3 regions of the Nocardiopsis sp. iso_237 genome follow, and region 2 is predicted to be linked to each of the others. Evidence: predicted binding sites of a transcription regulator. Region 2 holds the regulator's gene; each other region holds the start of a gene.
What was found. Region 2 encodes LexA, which represses DNA repair genes until DNA is damaged. Its sites were predicted from a motif close to TCGAACANNTGTTCGA; they were not measured.
Positions count from the first base shown of each region.

Region 1 (5,434 bases), 130 kb from region 2:
CTCGGGTCGGAGGCCGACGGCTGGCCGTCCGGCGGCGTGGTGGCGCCCTCGACAGGGACCTGCTCCCGGAGAACCGGCTCGGTGGGCTCCGGCGGTCGCCCGGGCACCGGGGTGCTGCTCGGCGGCGCCCACGAGGTGGTGATCGTCCGCCGCACCTCCGCCTCCTCGGGGTCCTGCTGGCCGGTGAGGTGGGCCAGCAGCTGCTGGGAGGTGGGACGGTTCTCGGGCTTCTTGTCCAGCGCCGCGGTGACCAGGTCCACCAGGCTGGCGTCCAGCCCGTCCAGCCTGGGCGACGCGGTGGAGATGTTGTGCAGGACCGCGGGAACGGTACCCGCGTCGAAGGGCGCCCGGCCGATGCCCGCGAAGGCCACCAGGCATCCCCACGCGAAGACGTCGGCCGCGGCCGTGGCCTGTTCGCCCAGGATCAGCTCCGGCGCCATGTAGGAGGGGGTGCCCATGAGCTGGCTGGAGCGGGTGACCGCACCGCTGGCGTCGTCCAGGGCGCGGGCGATCCCGAAGTCGATCACCTTCGGGCCGACCGGGGACAGCAGCACGTTCGCGGGTTTGAGGTCCCGGTGCACGATCCCCGAACCGTGGATGGCGGTCAGCGCCGCCGCGACACCCATGGCCAGTCCGTCCAGCGTCCCTCCGTGCATCGGCTCGCCGCCCCGGACCGCCTCGTCCAGGTTGGGGCCCGGCACGTACTCGGAGACGATGAAGAGGGGTTCACCCTCCAGCCGGGCGTCGATGACCCCGGCGGTGGAGAAGCGGGCGACCCGGCGGGCGGAGGCGACCTCACGGGCGAAGCGCAGCCGGAAGGACTCGTCGTCGGCCAGGTCGGGGCGGATCAGCTTGACGGCCACGGCACGGTCGGCGGCGTCCCTGGCCAGGTACACGGTGCCCATGCCGCCGTGTCCCAGACGGCCGACGATGCGGTAGCCGTCGAGTTCGCGCGGGTCACCGGCGCGCAGGGGTTTGCCGCTTTCGTGTCCATTGGACGTCACAGTTGGGGGTCCCTCGTATGGATCGTGTGATTCGCGTCTAACAGCGTACCGATCTCGACACGCCGACGCGTTCCGGTTCTTCTCGGCCGTTCCGGGCGCGGAACCCGGCCGGAACTGGGCCGATACGGAGCTGGGCGGGTGGCTCCGCGCGGTCGGGTCAGGGCGCGCGGGGGGTGGGAGCGGTGGTCGGGGGTGTGCGGGCCCGGGGGCCGGTCGAGGTCTTTGACGGACGTCCGATCAAGGAGATGGAGGGTGGCACGGTCCCGGATGCGACCGGAACAACGGGGGTTCGGGCACTCGGGGTGCTACCGGAAGTGATGTCGGGAACGCGGAAACAGTTCCACGGAACCCCCGCTTTCGCTAGGATTCGAATACTTGTTCGAACGCCTGGCCGTACTTCCCCACGGACGGGCGCTCCGGCGGTGTGCCATCCCGCGCCGCCGGACACCAGCCAGAAGGAGTCGGTCGATGCTGGGGGGAACTGTCGTGGGACGGTACTTCGGGGCGAAGGTCACGGTCGTCGAGGACGGGGGCCGACCCACCCGGTTCACCTGGGACGGCCGCGTGTACGGGGTGCGGAGGATCATCGACCACTGGGTCACCCTGCGCCGTGACTGGACACCCGGCAACGGGTCCCAGGTGCCCGAACGCCGACACTGGCGGGTCGAGGCGGGCTCCGCCTACGCACAGGGCGTGTACGAACTCCGGCACGACACGACCACCGGGGAGTGGTCGCTCAGCCGCGTCTGGGGCTGAGCGGACGCCACCGGTTCCGGTGCGGTCGGGCCGGGGAACCGTGGGAGGCGGCCGGGTCGGCCATCCGTACCGGCGGCCGTCACGGCCCGACCCGGTCGGGTAGGGGAGGCAGCCCCTCGCCGAGGCTGACGTCGCCGGGGACCAGACCGTACGAGGCCAGGTCGGAACGGCCCTCGTGCAGGGGCATCGCGTTCCGGTCGGTGCCCTCCCGCCGGAACCCGGCGGCCTCGGCCACCCGGCAGGAGCCGGTGTTCCCGGTGGCGGCCTTGAGCTCCACGCGCTGGAACCCCTGGCCGAGGGCCCAGCGGGAGACCGCCACGACGGCCTCGGTGGCCAGCCCACGGCCCCGGCCCCACGGGGAGATCCAGTAGCCGATCTCGGTCACCATGGCCGCCCACTGCGTGCGCAGCAGCGCCACCGATCCCGTGAGCCGACCCGTCTCCCGGTCCACCACCGCCCAGTGCTGGCCGTCGCCGCCGGTACGGATGGCCGGGGCGAGGCTCAGGCAGAAGTGCTCGGCCGACTCCCGCGTGTAGGGCAGTCCGGGCGCGGGCAGCGGAATCCATCGTTGGAGCTCCGGGTCCACGCACGAGGCGTACACGTCGTCGATGTCCCGTTCGAGCACGGACCGCAGGCGCAGGCGCTCGGTCTCCAGGATCACCGCGGGCATGATCGGAGCGCTCTGGACGGTGGCCATGCGAGTGATCCCCCTGTTGCGTACGAACGGCCGTTCCGGGCACCGATCAAGATACGCGTCCCACGGGTGCGTGGAGCGGCGGGCCGCCGTCCCCCGCACCCGCCCGATCCGGTGGCGGGACGCCGGAACGCCCCGCCACCGCGCGGGTTCAGAGCAGGCCGCTGGCGACCCGCTGGCGGATGACCGTGTCGAACGCCTCGGAGAAGGCGTTACCGGGGCACTCGGTCTGGAGCCAGTCCCGGTGCCGGGCCACGGCCTCCTGCCCGGTCGCCGCCCCGGTGTCCGGGTGCACGTACTCGATCCGCTCGGACGGGTCCACGCCGGTGAGCGCGCACAGGACCCGCAGGACGTCCACGAGGGAGTCCTGGGCGGCCTGGGTCGGCAGCCCGTCGGTGAAGTCCCCGAGCAGGCACACGCCGATGTTGCCGTGGTTGACCCCGAACGCGTGGCCGGCCGTCACCGACTCGGCCAGGCCCGGCAGGGGGACCCCTCGGAAGATCGGGAGGCCGCCGCCCGAGTGGCGTCCCTCGTAGACCGTGCCCTCGGGGTCCACCAGCAGGTGGTAGCCGACGTCGCCCCACCCCTGCTGGACGGCGTGCAGGTGGTAGACGGCCCGCATGTCCGCCGCGTGGTCCCCGGTGGTCGCCATCGCCGTGTGGTGCACGGTCAGCGCCTGCACACGGTGGAACCGGGCCGGCCACAGGTCGTTGCCGTCCCCGTCGAAGCGCAGCGACTCGTCGGCGCCCCACCCCGCCCGGGTGCGGACCCGCAGCGTGGTGCCGCCGGTGAGGGTGGTGACCCCCTCGTCCTCGGCCGAGAGGGACACCCGCTCCCGGCCGCCGAACCGCAGCTCCTCGCCGTCGTGCAGGTTCACGGCGGTCAGGTCGGCGCCGTCCGTGCCGCGCACCTCGTAGCCGGTCGCGCCCTCGGGCGCCCGCGCCGTGGCGGAGGCCGTGGGCGCCAGGTGCTCGGGTCCGGCCGTGTGGAAGTGCAGGTCCTGCCAGTCGCCCAGGGCTCCGTCGGCGGTCTCGAAGCGCACGGCGGCGTTCTCGGAGACGGCCTCGGGCGCCTGGGAGACGGAGACGACGTCGAAGCGGCGCTCGGGGCGTACGAGGGCGCCGGTGGCGCGGGCCTCTTCGGCGAGGATCCTGGGTGCCGTCAGGGCGTCCGTGGTCGGCTCGGCGGCGGTCCGCGCGGAGGCGCTGGCGGAGGCGGGCAGCGCGGGGGCGAGCGCGGACAGGCCGGTGACGGTGGTGGCACCGGCGAGGAAGTGACGCCGTCGCATGGAGGGTCCGTTCCGTTCTACTGGGGGCGGATACCGGGGTCAGGGGCGTTCGGGTACGGAAGAGCGTGCCACAGCCCTTCGACGCCCGACACCCGCCGCGCGGGCGCCGGGCCCCGCCATGAGCCGTGTCGCCGGGTCCGGTCCTGGCCGCAACGGTGCTCCTCCACGAACCGAAAGCCCTCTCCTGGGCCGATACCTGGATCTGAGAACCAGAAAATGCACGGAGGGTGTTCGAGTCGTCGCGCAGCGGGGTGGCGAGGGGGGTGGCCGATGCCCGGTTCCGTTGTTTCTCCAGGTCAGAATGGGTTCGCGAGCGTAGTCAGGGGCGCGTCGCGACACCCGCGCCCCACTCCGGAAGGGCCGATCCCGGGCCCGAACGGGGCCCGAAACCCCTCCGGTCGCGGACCGCGACTCCCGTACACAGCCCGCGCCGACACGGACTCTGGCACAGTTGATGGTGACTTGAGGACCCCGGCAGTTCGGCCGGGGCGAGCCGCGCCGGGTCGGGGGGACCCGTGCGAGCGGCATGACCGCCGCGGACTACGCTGGTCCGAATCCGTAACGGACCAGGTGGAACCGGGCAGCTCACTGACCTCTTCTTCTCTTCTCTTCTTCGGGGAGCGACCATGACCAACGACGACCGCGAGGACCTCCGTCGCGGTGAGCAGGAGGGCGCGTGGCAACGGGGCAGCGGCCCCCTGCCCGGCCTCGGCGGCCTCCTGGACGGACTGCCCGAGAGCGGCAAGGGCGCCCAGGCGCGCGACCCCAGAGCCGTCGCGCCGCAGCACAACCCCTTCCGGAGCTCGTTCCCGGGGTCGGAGCTTCCGCCGCCCCCGCCCGGCCACCACTCCGCCGTCGAGCCCTCGCCCCCGGCTCCGGCACCCACGGCCTTCACCACACGGCCGCAGCAGGCCAGGCACCAGGCCCACCCGGAGACCGGGTCGCCCCAGAGCGGACCGGTCCAGCCCGAACCACGGCCGACGCGGCCCGAGACCCACGAGCCCCCCGTCGCCCCTCAGCGCGACCCCCGGTTCAACGTCATCCCCTTCCGCTCGGGCAGCCGCCACTCCGGCCCCGCGCAACCCGAACCCCCCACCCCGGCCGAAGCCCCCCAGCCCGGATCCGCGACCCCAGAGGCCTCGCGGACCGGGACCGAGCGGCCCGAGCCCATCACGCACCCCGGCCCCGCGGACGAGAACCGCGCGGCCACCGAACCGAAGCAGAGCGACACCGTGCACGCACACGAAGCAGCGGCGCCCCTGGAGGTACCGCAGCACTCGGGTCCGCACCCGCGGACCGAACCGGAGGATCCCCAGACAGCGTCCGCCCCGGCCCTGGTCCCCGCCATCCAGGCCGCCCGTGAGGCGCTGAACGCCGAGACGCGGGGAGCCGAGCAGCCCTCCGAAGCGCCGGGCACCCCCGGCGACGACGTCTGGAGCGACGCGGGCCACGCCTTCGACGACGCCGAGCGCGCCGCCGTCTACCGCGCCATCCGCGACCGACGGGACGTCCGGACGGGCTTCCTGCCCGAGCCGGTCCCCGACGACGTCCTCACCCGCGTCCTGGAGGCCGCGCACCAGGCCCCGAGCGTCGGACACACGCAGCCGTGGGACTTCCTGGTCATCGACGACCCCGAGATCCGGGCGCGGGTGCGCGAGCTCGCCCGGGTCCAGCGCGAGGCCCAGGGCCACA
Region 1 covers NZ_CM149669.1:1,571,230-1,576,663, forward strand. Annotated here, with positions in the region: gene AC0VYM_RS07170 (serine/threonine-protein kinase) at 1-1,004, opposite strand, end outside; gene AC0VYM_RS07175 (DUF6504 family protein) at 1,473-1,760, shown strand; gene AC0VYM_RS07180 (GNAT family N-acetyltransferase) at 1,840-2,457, opposite strand; gene AC0VYM_RS07185 (peptidoglycan recognition protein family protein) at 2,606-3,742, opposite strand; gene cobT (nicotinate-nucleotide--dimethylbenzimidazole phosphoribosyltransferase) at 4,369-5,434, shown strand, end outside.
Region 1: the regulator LexA is predicted to act here: its motif matches at 1,372-1,387, upstream of AC0VYM_RS07175 (DUF6504 family protein).

Region 2 (5,434 bases):
CGCCGAGCCGACCGTGACCGGAGACGAGTCCGCCGCCCTGGCCCAGGCCGCCCTGGTCCCGCCACGCGGCGACACCGTGGTCCTGGGGTCCGGAACCGAGGCCGAGGTCTGGCGCGGCCAGGTCCCCGGCACCGCCGAACTCGCCTTCCACAGTGACAACCTGCTGGTCCGCGTCTCCTACAGCGCGGTGGACGCCGACGACCCCGTGTCCTTCGACCGCGCGGAGGAGACCGTCGTGGCCTTCGCCGGTCAGCTGGGGGAGGCCCTGTGACCGGCCCGTATCCCGGACCCCAGCCCTTCGGCCAGCCCGAGGACCCCGGTGCCGCACCGCCGCAGAGCCGGGGCCTGGCCGTGACCCTGCTCGTCGTCCTGATCGTGGCCGTGCTCGCCCTCGCCGGCTGGCTCGCCTGGTACCTGCTGGGCAACGGCGTGGAACAGGGCGCGTTCGAGGCCGCGCCCGAGTGCGGGATCGGTGAGACCGAGGCCCTCGAAGAGCTCGTTCCCGGGTACGAGAGCGAGATCGAGGAGACCGTCGGTACCGTGCAGGACGCCTTCGGGACGGGGTGGCAGTGCCGCTGGGCCACCCCCGAGGGGGCGGGCGAGTCCGTGCCCTCCGCCGCCACCCTCGTCCTGGTCGCCGCCCCGGTCGAGGGCGGTCCGGAGACCGCCGCCGACACCCTGCGCTCCACGGCGGGCGCGAACGACGCCCAGCCGGTGGACGGCCTGGGGGACGAGGCCCTCACCTGGGTCGAGGAGGGCGCGTTCCAGGTGGGCTGCGTGGGCGTGCGGGTCTCCAACCTGTACGTGGAGTCCTGCTACACCGCCGCCACCGACTACGACGCGGTCGGGTCCGTGGAGGGCGCGGACGCGGCCGAGGACGCCGAACTCCTCGCCCGCGCCGTCGTCGAGCAGCTGCCCGACCCCGAGGCCGACTAGGACGTGTTCCGCGGGCGCTCTCGCCGGTGACGGCGGAGCCGCCAGCGATGCGCGAGGCAGCCTGGCGACGCGAACGCTGAATGCTCCGGGAACACGGCCGCCCGGCTGTGCGCGCCGTCGCGGCGCGTGGTCAGCGGTCCACCCAGTCCGGCAACCACGCGTCGTCAGGGGTCCGTGGCCCGGAGATGCGCAGGTGGTCGCGTAACGCGGTCAGCACCGGGTGCCGGTCCCCGGTCCGGAAGAGCAGCATGTGCGGGTAGACCGGGGTCGGCCCGTGCAGCGGGACGCGTCGCAGGTCGTGGCCCCGGGGCCACAGGTACCGGTCCCCGCCGCCCACGAGGGTGGCCAGCGAGTCCGATTCGGCCAGCGCGTCCATCAGGGCCTCGTCACCGAAGTGGGGGCCGAGCGCGTCGATGCTCAGACCGAAGGCCTCGGACAGGGACCGGTAGAACTCCGCCCACTCCGTACCCGGGCTGATCCCGGGGATCCAGACACGGTGGCCGACCAGGTCCGAGGGCCGGGCCCGGGCCGCGTTCGCCAACGGGTGGCCGGGCCCGACCAGAAGCTCCAGAGGCGCGTCCAGGAGGCGTTCGGCGCTGATCCCGGCCGGAACCCGGTCCGTCGACAGGGCACGGAAGGACGCGTCGACGGTGCCATCGAGCACGGCCCGCGTGGCCTGGGCCGCGTTCTCGTCGCCCAGGGTGACCGTGTCCAGGCTCATCCCGGGGCGGGACCGGTAGAACCGGTAGACGGCCTGGGCCGGAGCGATGCGCCGGTTGAGGACGTCGACGCGCAGGGGCCGGACACCGGGGCGGACGGCCCGCTCGGCCTGCGCGACGGCGGCCAGGACCTTCCTGGCGTGCGGCAGGAGGACCTGCCCGTCCAGGCTCAGCCGGGACCCCCGGGGAGTTCGGACCAGCAGCGAGACCCCGAGGCGCCCCTCCAGGGACGCGATCCGTTTGGAGACCGCCTGCTGGCTGATCCCGAGCTCGCCCGCCGCCGCCTGGAACTGGCCGACCTCCGCGACGGACACGAACGTGCGCAGCGCTTCGACATCCACGGCTTCAGCCTACGTTCACAACCATCGGTTGTGTCAGGCCGGTCGTGAGTTGTTTGACCGTGCCCGCTCCGGGTGCTGGGATCGCCGTATGCCCACTCCATCAGACCAGGTCCTGTATGTCCGGACACCCGAGTTCGCGCGCTTCGCGGAGCGCGTCGCGGAGGTGACCGACGCGACCTCCCGTCTCAACGTGCTGCCCTTCAGCGACGGCGAAGGCCGTGCGGAACTACTCTCGGTTGTGTTCGGTGGCCCGCTGCCGGACTCGGTGACCGTCTATCCGCCCTTCTTCACCGAGTACGGGCTGAACACGACGTTCGGGGAGAACGTCTTCGTCAACCAGGGGTGCACGTTCATGGACAGGGGCGGGATCCGCATCGGGGACCGCGTCATGATCGCCCCGAAGGTCAGCCTCATCACCGGAGGGCACCCGCTGTCCCTCGCGGAGCGCCGCGAGTACATCTCCAACGCCCCGATCGTCATCGAGGACGACGTCTGGATCGGGGCGTCCGCCCAGATCATGGAGGGAGTGACCGTCGGTCACGGCTCGGTGGTCGCCGCCGGCGCCGTGGTCACCCGTGACGTACCCGCCCGCACCCTGGTCGCGGGGGTCCCCGCACGGGTGGTCAGGACGATCGACTGAGTCGGTCGGGTCGCTGGCCGGGGCCCGTCCCGGTGACTCGCCGGGGCGGGCGGTGGCCGTTCCCCGGGGGGCCGTAGCCGGGCTCCGCTACCAGAGGCCGTCGAGGAACCGCTCCAGCGCAGGGGTGACGTCGGGGGAGAACGCGCGGTCCGCGTCGAGGGCCGCGGCCCCCGGGGTGTCGTCGTACTCGCGCAGGATGTGGTCGACCCCGGCCAGGTCGACCCGCTGGGCGCCGTCCAGACCGGTCATGAGCCGGTCGATCTCCTCCTCGTTGACCTGGGCGTCCCGGTCGCCCCACAGGACCAGCACCGGTGTGTCCCCGGGCAGCTCCTCGGCCAGCTCGACCGGGTCGAAGGAGTCGATCCAGGCGAGGTAGTCGGCGCCGTTCGCGTCGAACAGCCCGGTGGCGTCGGTCTCGGGCATCTCCGATCCCGAGCGCACCGCGGCCCGCCCCGCCCGCAGGTCGGAGAGCATCTTCGCGGCGGTCACCTCACCGACACCGCCCTGGGCCTCGGCGGTGCGGACCTGCTCGGACACCTGGCGGTCGATGAGGTCGAGCATCCGGGTGCCGGGAGGAGCGGCCAGCACCAGCGCCGGTTCGGCGTCGAGGACCTCATGGGCGCGCAGAGCGTACAGGGCGCCCTCGCTGTGACCGAGGATGACGGTGCGTTCGGGGTCCACCTCGGGCTGGGCGACCAGCTCCGCGTAGGCGGCGGCCATCTGCTGCTCGAAGACCAGGGGGTCGACCGGTCGGTCGAAGGCCTCCTCCTCGGCCTCGGTCAGGTCGGCAGGGTCGGCGCTGCCGAACTTGTCGTAGCGCAGGGACGCCGCACCGGCTCCGGTCAGCACGCGGGCGAGGTTCAGGTTGGTGTTGGCCTCGGGGCGTCCGTAGCCGTTGCCGTCCCGGTCGGTGGGGCCGCTACCGGAGATGATGAGCACCCCGGGGACGGTGCCCCCGTCGTTCGCGGGGGCGGTGAAGGTGCCGGGCACCGTGAAGCCGCCGCCCTCGAAGGAGACCTCGCGCTCCTGCCCGGGGGAGCCGGGCAGGGCGGGCCCGTCGCCGTCGCTGGGCGCGCAGGCGGAGACCAGCAGGGTCCCGGCGGCCAGGATCGCGGCCAGGAGGGTGCGGGTCGGGGCAGGGGACACGGGGGCGGAGACAGGTGTCGACACGCCCTCAGCGTATCGGCCCGCCCACCGCCCCCGGCTCGGGGATCCGCGCTCAGACCCTGCGCATGACCGTGACGACCTTGCCGAGGATGGTGGCCTCGTCGCCCTGGATCGGCTCGTAGGCGTCGTTGCGCGGCATCAGCCACACGTGGCCGTCCGGCTCGCGGCGCAGCACCTTGACGGTCGCCTCGTCGTCCAGCATCGCCGCGACGATGTCACCGTTCTCGGCGGTCTGCTGCTGACGGACCACCACCAGGTCGCCGTCGGTGATCGCGGCGTCGATCATGGAGTCGCCCACCACGGTGAGCATGAACAGACGGCCCTCACCGACCAGCTGGCGCGGCAGTGCCAGGACGTCCTCCACGGCCTCCTCGGCGAGGATCGGGCCACCGGCCGCGATCCGGCCGACCAGCGGGACCGAGGCGGCCCGGGTGGAGTCGGCGGTGAGCTCCTCCTGGGTGAGGGTCTGGGAGGCCTCCCGGCCGGGGGTGCGCAGCTCCACGGCGCGCGGCCGGTTCTGGTCCCGGTGCAGGTACCCCTTGCGCTGGAGCACCTTCAGCTGGTGCGCCACGCTGGAGGGGCTGGACAGGCCGACCGTGTCACCGATCTCCCGGATGGACGGCGGGTAACCCCGTTCCCGGACGTACCTCTGGATGCAGTTGAGGACACTCTGCTGGCGTGCGGTGAGTTTGGGGGTGTCGGGCACGGACGCGCCCGGATCGCCGACGGGCGAAAGAACGGTGGTGGGTCCGGAGCCGACGGCTCCGGGGTTCTCCTCCGGCACGGCCGGGCCTCCTCGGTGTTCGGTTCGGTCAGGGCCTGCGTGTGTGGCCGGTCACCGGCCACGCGGACCGGACGGCGAAGCCGGTGTGAAATCAAGGTCAACTTTAGTCGTTGCACACGGTGATATCAAACAAGCGTTCGAGAGCCTGTGGGCGGGATCGCGGAGGGATTTCCCTTTGTGTTTTCGGGAGCCGATTTCCGGTGGTCGCACTTATGTGTGTACACGCGCGCCGCGGCCGTTGTCCGTGGAATGCGCGATCCGGTATGGGGTTCGTCTCGCCGTGCCCCGCCGCCACTCCGTGGCCTCGGGAGGGAGCGGAATTCGGTCGGCGGTTCGGTGTGGCGGGCGTCGGGCCGCGCGTCCGCGCCCCCTTATCCTGGGATTCGGCTTCCTCGGCCGCACCCCCCGTTTCCACCTCCTCGAACCCCGTTCCTCGGCCGCCCCGGTTCCCGGATTGGGGACACGCCGTGGGCAGGGTTGCGGGCGTCCGCCCCAGCGCCTAGGTTCGACCACAACATCTGGTGTTGACACGGGGGCCGTAGTCAATAAGTTGTGGTTAAGTAGACTCCTAGGGTTGTTGGTCGGGTACAGGAAAGCCAGGTGAACCGGGATGCACTGTCCGTTCTGCCGTCATCCGGACACCAGGGTGATCGACAGCAGGTCCACCGACGACGGCGCGGCCATCCGGCGCCGCCGGACCTGCCCCGTCTGTGAACGCCGCTTCACCACGCAGGAGACCGTCCTGCTGATGGTCGCCAAGCGGTCCGGGGTCACCGAACCCTTCAGCCGCACCAAGATCATCGCCGGGGTGCGCCGCGCCTGCCAGGGCCGTCCCGTCTCCGAGGAC
Region 2 covers NZ_CM149669.1:1,703,024-1,708,457, forward strand. Annotated here, with positions in the region: gene AC0VYM_RS07740 (hypothetical protein) at 1-271, shown strand, start outside; gene AC0VYM_RS07745 (hypothetical protein) at 268-936, shown strand; gene AC0VYM_RS07750 (LysR family transcriptional regulator) at 1,067-1,996, opposite strand; gene AC0VYM_RS07755 (sugar O-acetyltransferase) at 2,085-2,636, shown strand; gene AC0VYM_RS07760 (alpha/beta hydrolase family protein) at 2,724-3,806, opposite strand; gene lexA (transcriptional repressor LexA) at 3,856-4,509, opposite strand; gene nrdR (transcriptional regulator NrdR) at 5,198-5,434, shown strand, end outside.

Region 3 (5,434 bases), 1.2 Mb from region 2:
GTCGGCCTCGGTGATGACGATGCGCGCGGTGTCCACCACGGCGGTGCCGGTGGCGCCGCTGGAGTTCACGGTGGCCGTGGTGGTGCCCTCAACGGTCAGCCAGTCGCCGATGGCGCCGCTGAAGGTGTCCGAGACCGTCTGGTCCTTGGTGATGTAGGTCTGCGTGGGGGAGGAGGCGCCCAGGGCCGAGGCGTAGCCCCACCCGTAGGTGTCGGCGTGGGCGGGCGAGGCGGCGCCCAGCGTGAGAGCACCCAGCGCGGCGAAGGCGACACCGCCCTGGAGCACGCGGCGTGCGGAGATTCGAGAAGCGTTCTTCAAGATCAATCCTCGTTTGGATCGTCCAGGCCCACATGGGTCGGGGCCAGGCCTGGTCTGGGCTTCCACCGCCGGAACACAAAGGCGGGAAGTCTCGGAACGCGGAATCACGGACCAGGGTCGAATGGGGGACGGTCAAGGCACACAGAAGCCCATGACCTGCGAAAATAGAGAGCGTGCACGGTTTCGGCCCGCAGAGGGCAAGAGCCGGAAGAACCGGCCGAGTTGCTTTCCATTCCCTACGGAGACAATACAGTCCAAGTAATGATCAAATGCATGATCACTGATCTCAAAAACATCACGATGAACGGTTGAACGCACTGAGTAACCACTCTCGGCAATTCCGGTTATTCTTTTGGATTCCGGTAAACCTTCTCTCGGCCGGGGCGTCTTATAAGGAAGACCCCGACGGAAGGGGCCTGGTCAGTGCCCGGGTCGCGTCCGCACCCGGCCAGAACCACCGGCCGGTATGGCACGGGTCACCTCCCCTCGGCATAATGCGAACCGTGTGTTCCCCCCGGCGCTCCCGCGTCCGCACTCCGCGCGTGTCTCCGCTCGGCGGAGAACGGAGTCCGGCCGCTCGGCGGGGCCCGGCGGCCGTCCGAACGGCCCCGGAGGCACACGCGGACGCGTGATACCGCACCTACGAACCTCGTGAACTGCACAATGGGGACCATGCCTCTGACACCGGCGGACATCCGCAACAAGAAGTTCCACACGGTGCGTCTGCGCCCGGGTTACAACGAGGAGGACGTGGACGCGCTCCTCGACCGGATCGAGGCGACGCTGGTCGCGCTGGAGGGCGGGCCGCGCACGGGCCCGCTGCTCACCGCGGACGAGATCCGCAACTCCCGGTTCCGCACCACCCGGATGAGCCCCGGCTACCGCGAGGACGAGGTGGACGACTTCCTCGACCTCGTCGTCGCCGACCTCGCCGGCCGCGGCCTGGGCCAGCCCGCCGCGACGCCTCCCCTGCCCCCGCACCCGGGTCAGGCCGGACCCGGCCAGCCCCCTCCCGGCCAGGGACCGGGGTACGCGGACCCGCACCGCTCCGACCAGCCGCCCGGCGGCCCGGCGGGCGGCCCTCGGATGGCGCCCGGGGACATCAGGGAGAAGCGCTTCGCCACCACCCGGCTGACCACCGGCTACAACGAGCAGGAGGTGGACGAGTTCCTGGACCGCGCCGAGTACACCCTGGAGGTCCTCCTCCAGGGAAGGCCGGACCGGGCCACGCTCACCGCCGCCGAGGTGGAGCGCGTCCAGTTCGCCACCACCCGGGCGCGCCCGGGGTACGACCCGGCCCAGGTGGACCACTTCCTCGACGAGCTCGCGGAGGAGTTCCGCCGGTACGAACACCCCTGAGCCCGGACACGCCGCCCCCAACCACACCACACGAAGGGAAGCGGAAAGTAATATTTAGGCACAGGGAGTAGTCATCCCCTGTCAAGGGCGGCCCGAGGGGAGCAGTATGCGACATTCCATGCCGTCTTGGGGGACCTCCCCGACCAGCGCGGTCCACGGGGTCCCCGGCTGCACCACCGTCCCCGGACCGTGGTCGGCGCACCAGCCCTCCCCGCACGCGAGCGAGCCGTACCCGGCCGACGCCGACGAGGAGGTCGTCCCGGCCTCGGCGCACCCCTGGGAGAGACCGCTGCTCGCACTGTGCGTGACGGTGACGCTGGTGCTGACCGCGGTGCTGTTGCGGCTGGTGTGGTCAGTGTCGGGTTCACTGCTGTGGACGGCGCTGTCACTGGCCGCGGTACCGCTGGTGTGCTGGTCGGCGCGCGGCCTGCGGTACGCCCGCGAGCGCGCGGAGTCGGTCCGGATCTCGCCCACCCAGTTCCCCGAGGCCTACCGGGTGGTGGTGTCGTTGGCGCGGGACATGGGGCTGCCCCGGGCCCCGGAGGCCTACGTTCGCCCAGGGCCGGTCTCGGTGCGCGCGGACGCCGCCGCGCACGGGTTCCGGCGCTACCTGGTACTCCCCGACGCCGTCTTCGACGACCGGGGCCTCCCCCAGGACCGGGAGGCCCTCGCCTTCCTCGTCGCGCACCAGGTGGGCCACGTCGCCGCCGGGCACACGGGGTACTGGCGGCGGGTGGCCACCCTCGGCGCCGACCTGGTCCCCGGCCTCGGCTCTGCGCTGTCCCGGGCCTCCGAGTACACCGCCGACAACCACGCCCACGCGCACGTGCCCGAGGGCGCGCACGGGGTGCGGCTCTTCGCCGGGGGCCCGTCCCTGTACCCGCGTGTGAACCTGGGCGAGATGGCCGCCCGGGCCCGCACGGACCGGGGCTGCGCGCTCCTGCTCTACCACCTGCTCTCCCGGCGCCCCAGCAACACCCGCCGGATGGCCGCCCTGCGCGACCGCGACCGCCGGGGCCGGGTGTTCCTGTAGCCCACAGGCGGGGATGGCGACCGCTCCGACCAGGGACTTAGTCACGAAGCGCGACCCTCGCCACCCTCAGGAGGCTTGACTCATTCGAACACACGTTCGATAGACTGTGCCTCGTGAGTCTCCTGAACGACCAGATCAACGTCCGTTCCACCGACCGTGGCCACCCGGCGCAGTTCACCTGGCGCGGCCACACCTTCCGCGTGCGCCGGATCATCGGTGACTGGCCCGCCCGGCCCGGAGCCCCGGGCGTACCGGCCACGCACATCCATCTGCTCCGGGTCTCGGCCGAGTCCGAGACCGGGCAGCCCAGCATCATCGACATCTCCCGTGACGCCGCCTCGGACCGCTGGACCATGCGGCGCCAGTGGAGCTGACGGACGCGTCCCGGGCGCGGGCGGCCGCCCGCCGGGCCGATCCCCGGCGGGCGGACCGTCTCAGGGCCAGAGCTCGGTGGTGTGCGCCCCCACCAGGGCGCGGACCCGCTCCACGAACGCGTGCGCGGGCACCGGGTCCAACCGGCGGCCGTCCCGCAGCCGCACGGCCACGGTGCCCGCCAGCGCCTCCCTGCCGCCGATCACCGCCTGGTACGGCACCAGCCGGGACGCCCTGACCCGCGCGCCCAGACTGCCCCGCTCCGGTCCGGCGACCTCCGCGCGCAGACCCAGTTCCACACACCGCTCCACCAGCCGCTCCGCGTCCGCGACCTGGTCTCCTGAGACCGGCACGGCCACGACCTGCACGGGCGCCAGCCAGGCCGGGAACGCACCGCCGTGCACCTCGATCAGGTGGGCCACCGCCCGCTCCACGCTGCCGACCACGCTCCGGTGCACCATGACCGGCCTGTGCCGTGCGCCGTCGGCCCCGACGTAGGTCAGATCGAACCGCTCCGGCTGGTGGAAGTCCACCTGAACGGTGGAGAGGGTGAACTCCCGCCCCGCCGCGTCGGTGAACTGCACGTCGATCTTGGGCCCGTAGAAGGCCGCCTCGTCCTCGGCCCTTTCGTAGTCCAGCCCCGAGCTCTCCAGGACCTCGGTGAGCAGGGCGGTGGAACGGCGCCACAGCTCCGGGGCGTCCACGTACTTGCCACCGGGACCGGGCAGGGACAGCCGGTGGCGGGTCGCGGAGATCCCCATGGCCGCGTGTGCCCGCCGCACCAGCTCCAGCGCCGCGCCCGCCTCGTCCACGACCTGCTCCAGGGCGCAGAAGACGTGCGCGTCGTTGAGCTGGATCGCGCGGACCCGGCCCAGCCCGCTCAGGACCCCGGAGCGCTCGGACCGGTACATCCCGCCGAGCTCGGCCAGACGCAGCGGGAGTTCGCGGTGGCTGCGTGACCGGGATCGGTAGATCACCGCGTGGTGCGGGCACAGGCTCGGCCGCAGCACGAGCTGTTCGTCACCGCCGCCCAGGTCCATCGGCGGGTACATGTCGTCGCGGTAGTGGGACCAGTGCCCGGAGATCTCGTACAGCTCGCGTTTGCCGAGCACCGGCGAGTACACGTGCTGGTAGCCCGCACGCCGCTCGGCGGCCCGGACGTACTCCTCCAGGGCGTGGCGTACGGCGGCGCCGTCCGGCAGCCAGTAGGGCAGGCCGGAGCCGATCAACGGGTCGGTGCCGAAGAGCTCCAGCTCACGGCCGAGCCTGCGGTGGTCGTGCTGTGCGGTCATCTCGTTCCTCCTGGTGTGGGACGAGTGAACGCAGGACGAAGGCCCCGGGGCACTCGCCCCGGGGCCTGTCGAAAAACACGGTTCAGCGCGCCGGGACGGGTTCCGGCGTCGTCGTCATGGTGGCGCGCTGCATGTCGGTCAACGTATCACCGGACGTAGTACGGTTCGCTGCCGTCACCGCGGGCCCAGCGGATGCGTTCGAGGACGCGCTCGGCCATGGGCGGCGTCTCGGACTCGGCGAACCAGTCCACGTCCAGGCTCTCGTCACCGTCGACCCTGGGCTCGCCCCCGACCGGACGGCACCGGAAGGCGAGGTCGAGGAACTGCACCCGGTCGCCGTTGGGGTAGGTGTGCGGTTCCTGACCGACCACGGTCACCAGGCGGTCCACCTCGACCCGCACCCCGGTCTCCTCCCACACCTCGCGGACCACCGCCTGGGCGGGCTGCTCCCCCGGTTCGAGGATGCCGCCGGGAGTGGCCCAGCGTCCGTCGTCGGAACGCTGGTGCAGCAGCACGCGGCCGTCGTCGTCGAGCACCACTCCGGTCACCCCCACCAGGGGGAGGAGGGAGTGGCCGACGTGCTCGCGCAGCTGGGTGACGAAGTCCGGGACGGGCATGCCACCGACACTAGCGCCGACTCCGGCGAGTCCCGCTGATCAGCCACGCCCGCGTCGGAGCTCGGCGTACTCGTGGTCCAGGATCGACATCAGGACCGCGTCGTGCCAGGCGCCGTCCCAGCGCAGGTGCTGACGCCACACGCCCTCGCGGACAAACCCCGACCTGGCGTAGGAGCGTTCGGCGTTGACGTTGAAGGCGAACACCTCCAGGGCCACCCGGTGGAGCCCGGCGGTCTCGAAGGCGTACTCCAGGACCAGGTCAGTGGCCTCGGTGCCGTAGCCCTGGCCGGTCCACGCCATGGAGTTGAGCGCGATCCGGTAGTGCGCCTCGGCGTTGTCCGGGTCCAGGTCGAGCAGCGCGCAGTCCCCGAGGGCCGTGCCGTCCGAGGAGCGGATCACCCAGTCGGCCCGGTCGTTCCGGTGCTCCCACTCCGCGAACACGC
Region 3 covers NZ_CM149669.1:499,453-504,886, reverse strand. Annotated here, with positions in the region: gene AC0VYM_RS02445 (PT domain-containing protein) at 1-318, opposite strand, end outside; gene AC0VYM_RS02440 (DivIVA domain-containing protein) at 982-1,677, shown strand; gene AC0VYM_RS02435 (M48 family metallopeptidase) at 1,784-2,710, shown strand; gene AC0VYM_RS02430 (DUF6504 family protein) at 2,824-3,084, shown strand; partial or broken gene thrS (threonine--tRNA ligase) at 3,145-4,383, opposite strand; gene AC0VYM_RS02420 (NUDIX hydrolase) at 4,521-4,991, opposite strand; gene AC0VYM_RS02415 (GNAT family N-acetyltransferase) at 5,031-5,434, opposite strand, start outside.
Region 3: the regulator LexA is predicted to act here: its motif matches at 2,795-2,810, upstream of AC0VYM_RS02430 (DUF6504 family protein).